3 regions of the Lysinibacillus sp. NPDC095746 genome follow, and region 1 is predicted to be linked to each of the others. Evidence: riboswitches for the same ligand, from Rfam matches in the RefSeq annotation. Region 1 holds a riboswitch; each other region holds the start of a gene.

Region 1 (2,274 bases):
AGTCGTGCAAAACGCGGCTTAAAAGTGTTAACAGAATTAAAAGCGAACCCACATCGTATCGTGGCTGTAGTAAAGGTTACAGATGAGGAACAACTAACAATCGAGACGGAAAAAGGCATGCAAGAGATTCTTGACGTACATGCATTAACTCGAGCAGATCGCCACTCCAACGGTTCCTTTAAAGTAGATATTGCTACTGACGGTGCCATTTCTCATGTCTTTACGGTCAAAAAAGAAGAGAAATAACATTAGTTTTCTAGCCCATGCTCTTTGAGAGCTGGGCTTTTTATAATTATCGTACTTAAAATTTAATTTGTGTTTTCAACTGATAAATTAGGGCAATCGCTGATAAACTCCCAACAATCGCTGATAAAGAAAAATTCATTAATGGGCTGGTAGTTGCCAAATATATGTCAGAAGATAGAGCTATTGAAAGACGATGCTGTTAAATTATTTTTACAGCACGATCGGTAAACAGAGCCTTGTCATTTCCGGATAGATATGGGTATAATAATCACGAAAAGTTCATATGGAAAGAATGTAGGGGGGCTGGTGTTGCCAGCTGAGATTGTGTCCGATATAGACACTGACCCTTTGAACCTGATTTGGCTCGTACCAGCGTAGGGAACATCTATTCAAAAAGAAATTTTTGATATTGATTGTAAAACGTCTGGGAGGAATCCTAGGCGTTTTTTGTTTTCAGACTTTTGTTGTATACACAGACCGTGAACGCTTTCTTCTGGTAAAGGCATTCATTCATGAACATTTCACACTACTTACTTGGAGGATTAAGCATGAAAAAATGGTTATTGGTCCTAATGGCTGCACTTTTCACATTAGTGGGCTGTAGCGAAAAAGAGGCTAAAAAGGATGCTAAAGGATTAACAAAAGTATCGGTTGTCCTAGATTGGACACCGAACACAAATCATACTGGTTTATATGTAGCGGAAAAACTTGGCTTCTTTAAGGAACAGGGTTTAGATGTAGATATAATATTACCGGGCGAAGCGGGAGCAGATCAGCTTGTGGCGTCTGGCAAGGCTCAGTTTGGCGTAAGTTATCAGGAAGGGATTACACAGGCACGTGTGCAAGATGTACCGCTAGTATCAATCGCGGCGATTATTCAACATAATACTTCTGGCTTCGCATCCATTGCATCAAAAGGCATTACGTCACCGAAGGATTTTGAAGGTAAAACTTACGGTGGCTGGGGGGCACCACTTGAAAAGGCAGTACTGCAATCACTAATGCAAACAAAAAATGCAGATATCAATAAATTAGATATTATCAATGCAGGCGATATAGATTTCTTCACAATGATGAAAAAAGATATTGATTTTGCGTGGATTTATTATGCATGGACAGGTATTGAAGCAGAACTGCGTGGCGAAAAACTCAACATGCTATATTTAACAGATTATAGTGATCAGTTAGATTACTACACACCTGTACTTGCTACAAATGAAAAAATGATTAAGGATGATCCTGAGACGGTAAAAGCATTTGTCGCTGCTGCAGCAAAAGGCTATGACTATGCGATCAATCATCCAAATGAAGCAGCAGATATTTTACTAGAAGCGGTACCTGATTTAGATAAGAACCTTGTGCATAAAAGTCAGGAATGGTTAGCAGATAAGTATCAAGACGACGCAGCACAATGGGGCGAGCAAAAGCTAGCTGTTTGGGAAAATTACGCGAAATGGATGGCGGACAATAAAGTTTTAGAGGGCGAATTTAACGCAAAACAAGCATTTACAAACGACTTTTTACCGAAAAAGGAGACAAAGTAATATGGCAAACTCATTAATAAGTGTACAAATTATCCCGAAAACTGAAAAATATGAGGATGTGATCCCGTTTGTCGATGCAGCGATTGCGGTTATCGACGCATCAGGGGTAAAATATGAAGTTCATCCATTAGAAACGACCATGGAAGGTGAGCTAACGACTTTACTACAAATCATTGAAAAAATGAATGACAAGATGATTGAGCTTGGCGCTATTAATGTCATTACGCAAGTGAAAATTTTATATCAGCCATCCGGTATTACAATGAATACACTAACGGAGAAATACAAGTAATGAGGCAGGCTTTCAAACAAGGAAGGACGATAATTTTTATCGCCTTCCTCTTATTCATATGGGAACTTATTGTCCGTTTTGCAGACGTGCCACATTGGCTATTGCCCACACCAAGTGCCATTTTGAAAGAAGGCTTTCAATCGTATGAGACGTTTGTACCACATGCTATAGCGACTGTTCAATTAGCACTTC
Region 2 (2,274 bases), on a different contig from region 1:
AGGCAATGGAAGAGCCATTAATTCCTCCCCCGATAATGGCAACATCAAATGTATTTTTCACTCAACACATCTCCATTTTAACTTCTTTTTGATAGCTTTTTATTGCAGATAGAGGATCATCGGCGTTTAAAACGCCTGACATCACAGCAATACCGTCGGCTCCGCTGTTTATTACCTGTTTAGTATTTTCAGGAGCAATACCGCCGATTGCAATAACAGGAATATCTAGTGAACCAGTAAGCTTTTTTAATTCCTCTAAACCCCTTGGTTCCAATCCTGGCTTTGATTGGGTAGAAAAAATATGACCATATATCACATAGTCGGCTCCCAAGCGTTGAACCTTTTTTCCTTCTTCGACCGAGTGAATGGAACAGCCAACCGTCAATTGAGGAAAGTTGGCTTTAATCATAGATGCATTCAAACTATGATAGGCTAGTTGGACTCCTTCCACACCTGTAATAACGGCAACGTCTACCCGGTCATTAATGATTATTTTGGATAACGGAACGCCAACTCGGGAAAGCAGGTTGACTGCTTCATATAATTCTTTTGCCTTCATTTGTTTTTCACGCAAATGGATAGCGTCGGCATATGGATGGATGTCTGCTAAAATTTCACTTAGTTGTTCCATTGGCATTTTTCCATTAGAAATGACATGAATCGCTTTTGATAATAGAGTAATGGGGGTCACCTCTTTAAGACTTACCCGCCTTCCAAATGTAGGATGCAAAAAAGCCACTTTCTTTTCGGTAAAGAAAGTGGCTGGAGATGAAAAGGACAAATTTCCATATACCACTTCCCTACGCTGGCATTAACCAGGTCAGGTTCATAGAGTCCCGAAGTCACACTTCAATCTCAGCCTTTACAAAGGCACCCCTAGCGGATAAGTTATTTATTTTATTTAATTTATTTCCAATATTAGCACTATTCATGAAGATGTCAATCATTATGAATAGATTACTAGGGGTGCCATTTATTTGGCTGGGGGAAAAATGAATTTACAGAACGGGAGAATCAATATGAGACGTCAATTCAGCAATAACTAAATTGCTATGGGGGAAGAATATTCATGGGCTATTCAAATAAGACTCCGCTTAAAGCAAAGAGTATTGTGCGCTTGAAGAGTATGTTGTAAGTACAAATTTTGTTAATTCTCTTTTGAAATATAATTGCTTACAAAAGTTGCTAGAGCTAGATGAATTCAATGAACAGTATATGTTTCTACTGTTAGAATTTTTAATTGAGCAAAATAAAAAACAGGATTGTTTAAAATGCTTTGAAACTATACCGGCAAAATTAGCTGAAATTGGTTTATCTGTTACGGAGAGAATTAATAAAAGATATAACGAATACTTGGCAACTATATAGATTTCTAGCAGTCTCAAATATTAATATTTCGAATTCATTTTCATTCAGATGGAAAAAGTCATGGTGCCATGAAATTGATTGAAAGTAGTATAGAACTCGTAAAAAACACCCCGTAGTAGTTATTATATCTAACATCTACGGGGTATTTCTCTAAATATTAAGAGTGTCAGTCTATCCTATCCGCTCTTTTAAAGATAAGGCTTAAATGATATCGGATAATCTTTAGTTTTCTTATACATTTCGATTATACAAGCTGCTAATTGTTGAATACCAAGTTCTATTTTCTTTTCTTCTGCTTGTGAAATACTTAGTCGGATTGCTTTCTTAAATGCTGACTCATCACATTCTTATATAGTAGAATATGAATTTTTTTAAGACATCGCCCATGTTATGAATATAAAAGGTTGAAACTATACACTAGTGTCGGTATAATCTAAAATATAAACGACAACGGTGTATAGTTTTTTATGTGCGTTTTGTCACTCATTAAGGAGGTGGCTTATGGCTCCAAAAGTTAGTGAAGAATATAAAAAAGAACGAGAGAAAGAACTGATAGAAGCGGCTAAGAAGGTGTTTATCGAGAAAGGTTTTGTACGCACTACTATGCAAGATATTATGGACGAAGCTGGAATATCCAGAGGTGCATTGTATAGTTATTTCGATAATATTAATCATGTTTTTATCGAAGTTTTAAAATATGATGACCAGAAAGACATTCAATATTTTGTGCCATCTAATGAAGGCCTACTTTGGCCACAATTAAAAAACTGGATTGAAGAACAGCAAATTTATATTGAGGCAATTGACCAAACATTGCTCTTTGCAAAGGCGGAATTCTTTTTATCATATAAATACGTAAATAATAAAGATAATTTCCCTTACATTTCTGAACGCTATAATCGAACT
Region 3 (2,274 bases), on a different contig from region 1:
CTCCAGACTCAATAAAATTATTAGACGATTTCACTTGTTAAATCAACAAGCCATAAGCAATTAGATGGCCCGTTTGCGGAATAACTTAATACATTGTAATTTCAAATTAAAATTATGAATTAAACAACTTATTATCACGAAACACTTTGAAGTATAATATTAGTTCCCAAAGCGTCGTTTGGTCACATTTCTTAACTTAGCGTTGTAAATCCCCATAATTTTAAAGGTACTCCTTGTTGCACTAAACTGCCCCGTTAGCACAAGAAGCGATTGCTCTAATCGAACAATCACCTCTAATCTTACATATATGTATTGACAAAATTAAACACCATAATGAATCAACCAACTATCTTCTTTTATTGCTTCAGCTATTTTTTTCATCAATTCTTCAAGTTCTTCTGATTTGTACTCATCGTTTGCTTCACTAACCATATTTAAAAATTGTTTATGAGAACTCGACGGTATCAATGTTATTCCAAAATAGGCGAGGCTTTTATAAGGTCTATTTGTGTTATGTGCGAATGTTTCCAGATGATTCATTTTTTCACCAAAATCCTTAGACATAAGTTCATCAAAAAGGTCCCCATCTACACCTATGCAATTATATTTTTCAGGTTCATAACTAACATACTCTTTATTTTTTTCAATACATTCAACTATTCCAAACTCGTGAATATAAGCCAAATTAACACATCTCCTAAGTCTTCAGTTTCTCACTTTATTTTACAACATTTTCTTGTTAAACTATCCTGCCCGTTCGTTGAATAGCAACAATCGTTCGAAAACAGCCAAAACAAAAACCCTTCACTCATGTGAAGGGCATAATCATTATGATTTTCGTTGCATTAATTGAGGTGCTGCCGTAAATAGCAGAACACCGACAATCGCTGTTAAAATCGTTGCTGGTAGCATATATGTTCCATTATAGATGATTGAATAAATCCACGCATTTTGATCGCCTGCATACTCTGCGAAAAATACAGCGCCACCAATGGTATGTACTGCATAGCGTAAAAAACCTGCTAATACAGTTCCTAAAATAATATAAAGCGCCATTTTCTTTTTGTTTAAATTTTTTGCAGCCTCAAGCACCGGTCGACGTACAACGGCCGCTAAGCCCACTACTGTAAAGGCAACACCATAATCAAGTGTTCCTTGTAGCCAATGCACAATTGTAGCACCAAACATTGTTTGCATTACACCAATGAGTAAACCGGTTGTCATGCCTGGAATAAGGCCCCAGCGGAATGCTATTAAAATTATTGGTACCATCACTAGACTAACAGAGCCGCCTTGTGCCCATACTTTAAAGGAAACCTGATCGAGCACAAGGCCAATCGCTGCGAATATTGCAATCTCCACAAGCATTAACAGTTTTTTATTGTCCATAAATATTCTCTCCTTTGTTCCGATGTAGGATACAAGAGCAGGAATAGAAATCAATCAATTGGCAAATATGTCCCTATCCGGCATTAAAAAGATAAAAAACGATGCCAGGACAGAGCCTCACATCGTAAAAGTGTCGGTTTCTATCCACAATCCCTACGCAAGTGTTAACTTACAGGTTCGAAGAGTCAAGGCATTACGTGCCCAGTCTCAGCTGACATCATCAGCTCCCCTTGTGGTCGTACATCTTTATTTAATTGAACAATCCCATTGTACGCAAACACTGTTATGATTACAACCTCTTCCACATTTTTTTGAAACTTTAACGTTTTTCATGCGTAAATATTAAAAAAGGAGGTACTACTATGGAGAACCAAAAAATATTATCTGCCTTTAGTTATCTGAGTATTTTATTTGCACCCTTTATTGTGCCATTAGTTGTTTACTTTGTGACAAAAGATAGCGACGTAAAGAGGCACTCTATTCGAGCACTAATATCACATTTAATCCCAGTCGCATTCGGTATAATTTTCTTTGCTGTCTTTATTTTCTCAACTTTATCATTCAACACTAATTTTGATCTAAATTCAGATAGTAATAATTTTCTTATCATTTGGTTTGTTTCATTCGCAATTTATATTCTCGTTTCATTAGGAGTCGTTATTTGGAATATTATTCAAGCTGTTCGGGTGGTCCGATAAGTTTCATCTTAACCTCTCCTTGAACACATAGTACTTAAGGAGCTGTTATTTTGTGAAAGTATCTAAAGTTGTTAAAACCGCTGTAAAATTAGCACCTATCGTTATCCCCATTGTCAAAAAAGTAATCGCTGCAAAAAAAGGAACAAATCCTAACGTAACTAAAAAAAAATAACAACAAGGCGTATTT

The links. Region 1 has a riboswitch for thiamine pyrophosphate ahead of ACIQ7N_RS18955 (ABC transporter substrate-binding protein). Riboswitches for the same ligand answer to the same signal wherever they lie in the genome.
Region 2: another riboswitch for thiamine pyrophosphate. It lies ahead of tenI (thiazole tautomerase TenI); the one in region 1 lies ahead of ACIQ7N_RS18955 (ABC transporter substrate-binding protein).
Region 3: another riboswitch for thiamine pyrophosphate. It lies ahead of thiT (energy-coupled thiamine transporter ThiT); the one in region 1 lies ahead of ACIQ7N_RS18955 (ABC transporter substrate-binding protein).

The regions. Positions count from the first base shown of each region.
Region 1 is NZ_JBIWGL010000030.1:3,091-5,364, reverse strand. Features, by position in the region: gene parC (DNA topoisomerase IV subunit A) at 1-246, shown strand, start outside; TPP riboswitch at 533-644, shown strand; gene ACIQ7N_RS18955 (ABC transporter substrate-binding protein) at 795-1,790, shown strand; gene ACIQ7N_RS18950 (thiamine-binding protein) at 1,792-2,082, shown strand; gene ACIQ7N_RS18945 (ABC transporter permease) at 2,082-2,274, shown strand, end outside.
Region 2 is NZ_JBIWGL010000016.1:13,726-15,999, forward strand. Features, by position in the region: gene thiO (glycine oxidase ThiO) at 1-61, opposite strand, end outside; gene tenI (thiazole tautomerase TenI) at 62-781, opposite strand; TPP riboswitch at 781-888, opposite strand; gene ACIQ7N_RS13035 (TetR/AcrR family transcriptional regulator) at 1,870-2,274, shown strand, end outside.
Region 3 is NZ_JBIWGL010000017.1:78,848-81,121, reverse strand. Features, by position in the region: gene ACIQ7N_RS14010 (hypothetical protein) at 322-684, opposite strand; gene thiT (energy-coupled thiamine transporter ThiT) at 829-1,389, opposite strand; TPP riboswitch at 1,522-1,630, opposite strand; gene ACIQ7N_RS14000 (magnetosome magnetite crystal formation protein family) at 1,752-2,087, shown strand.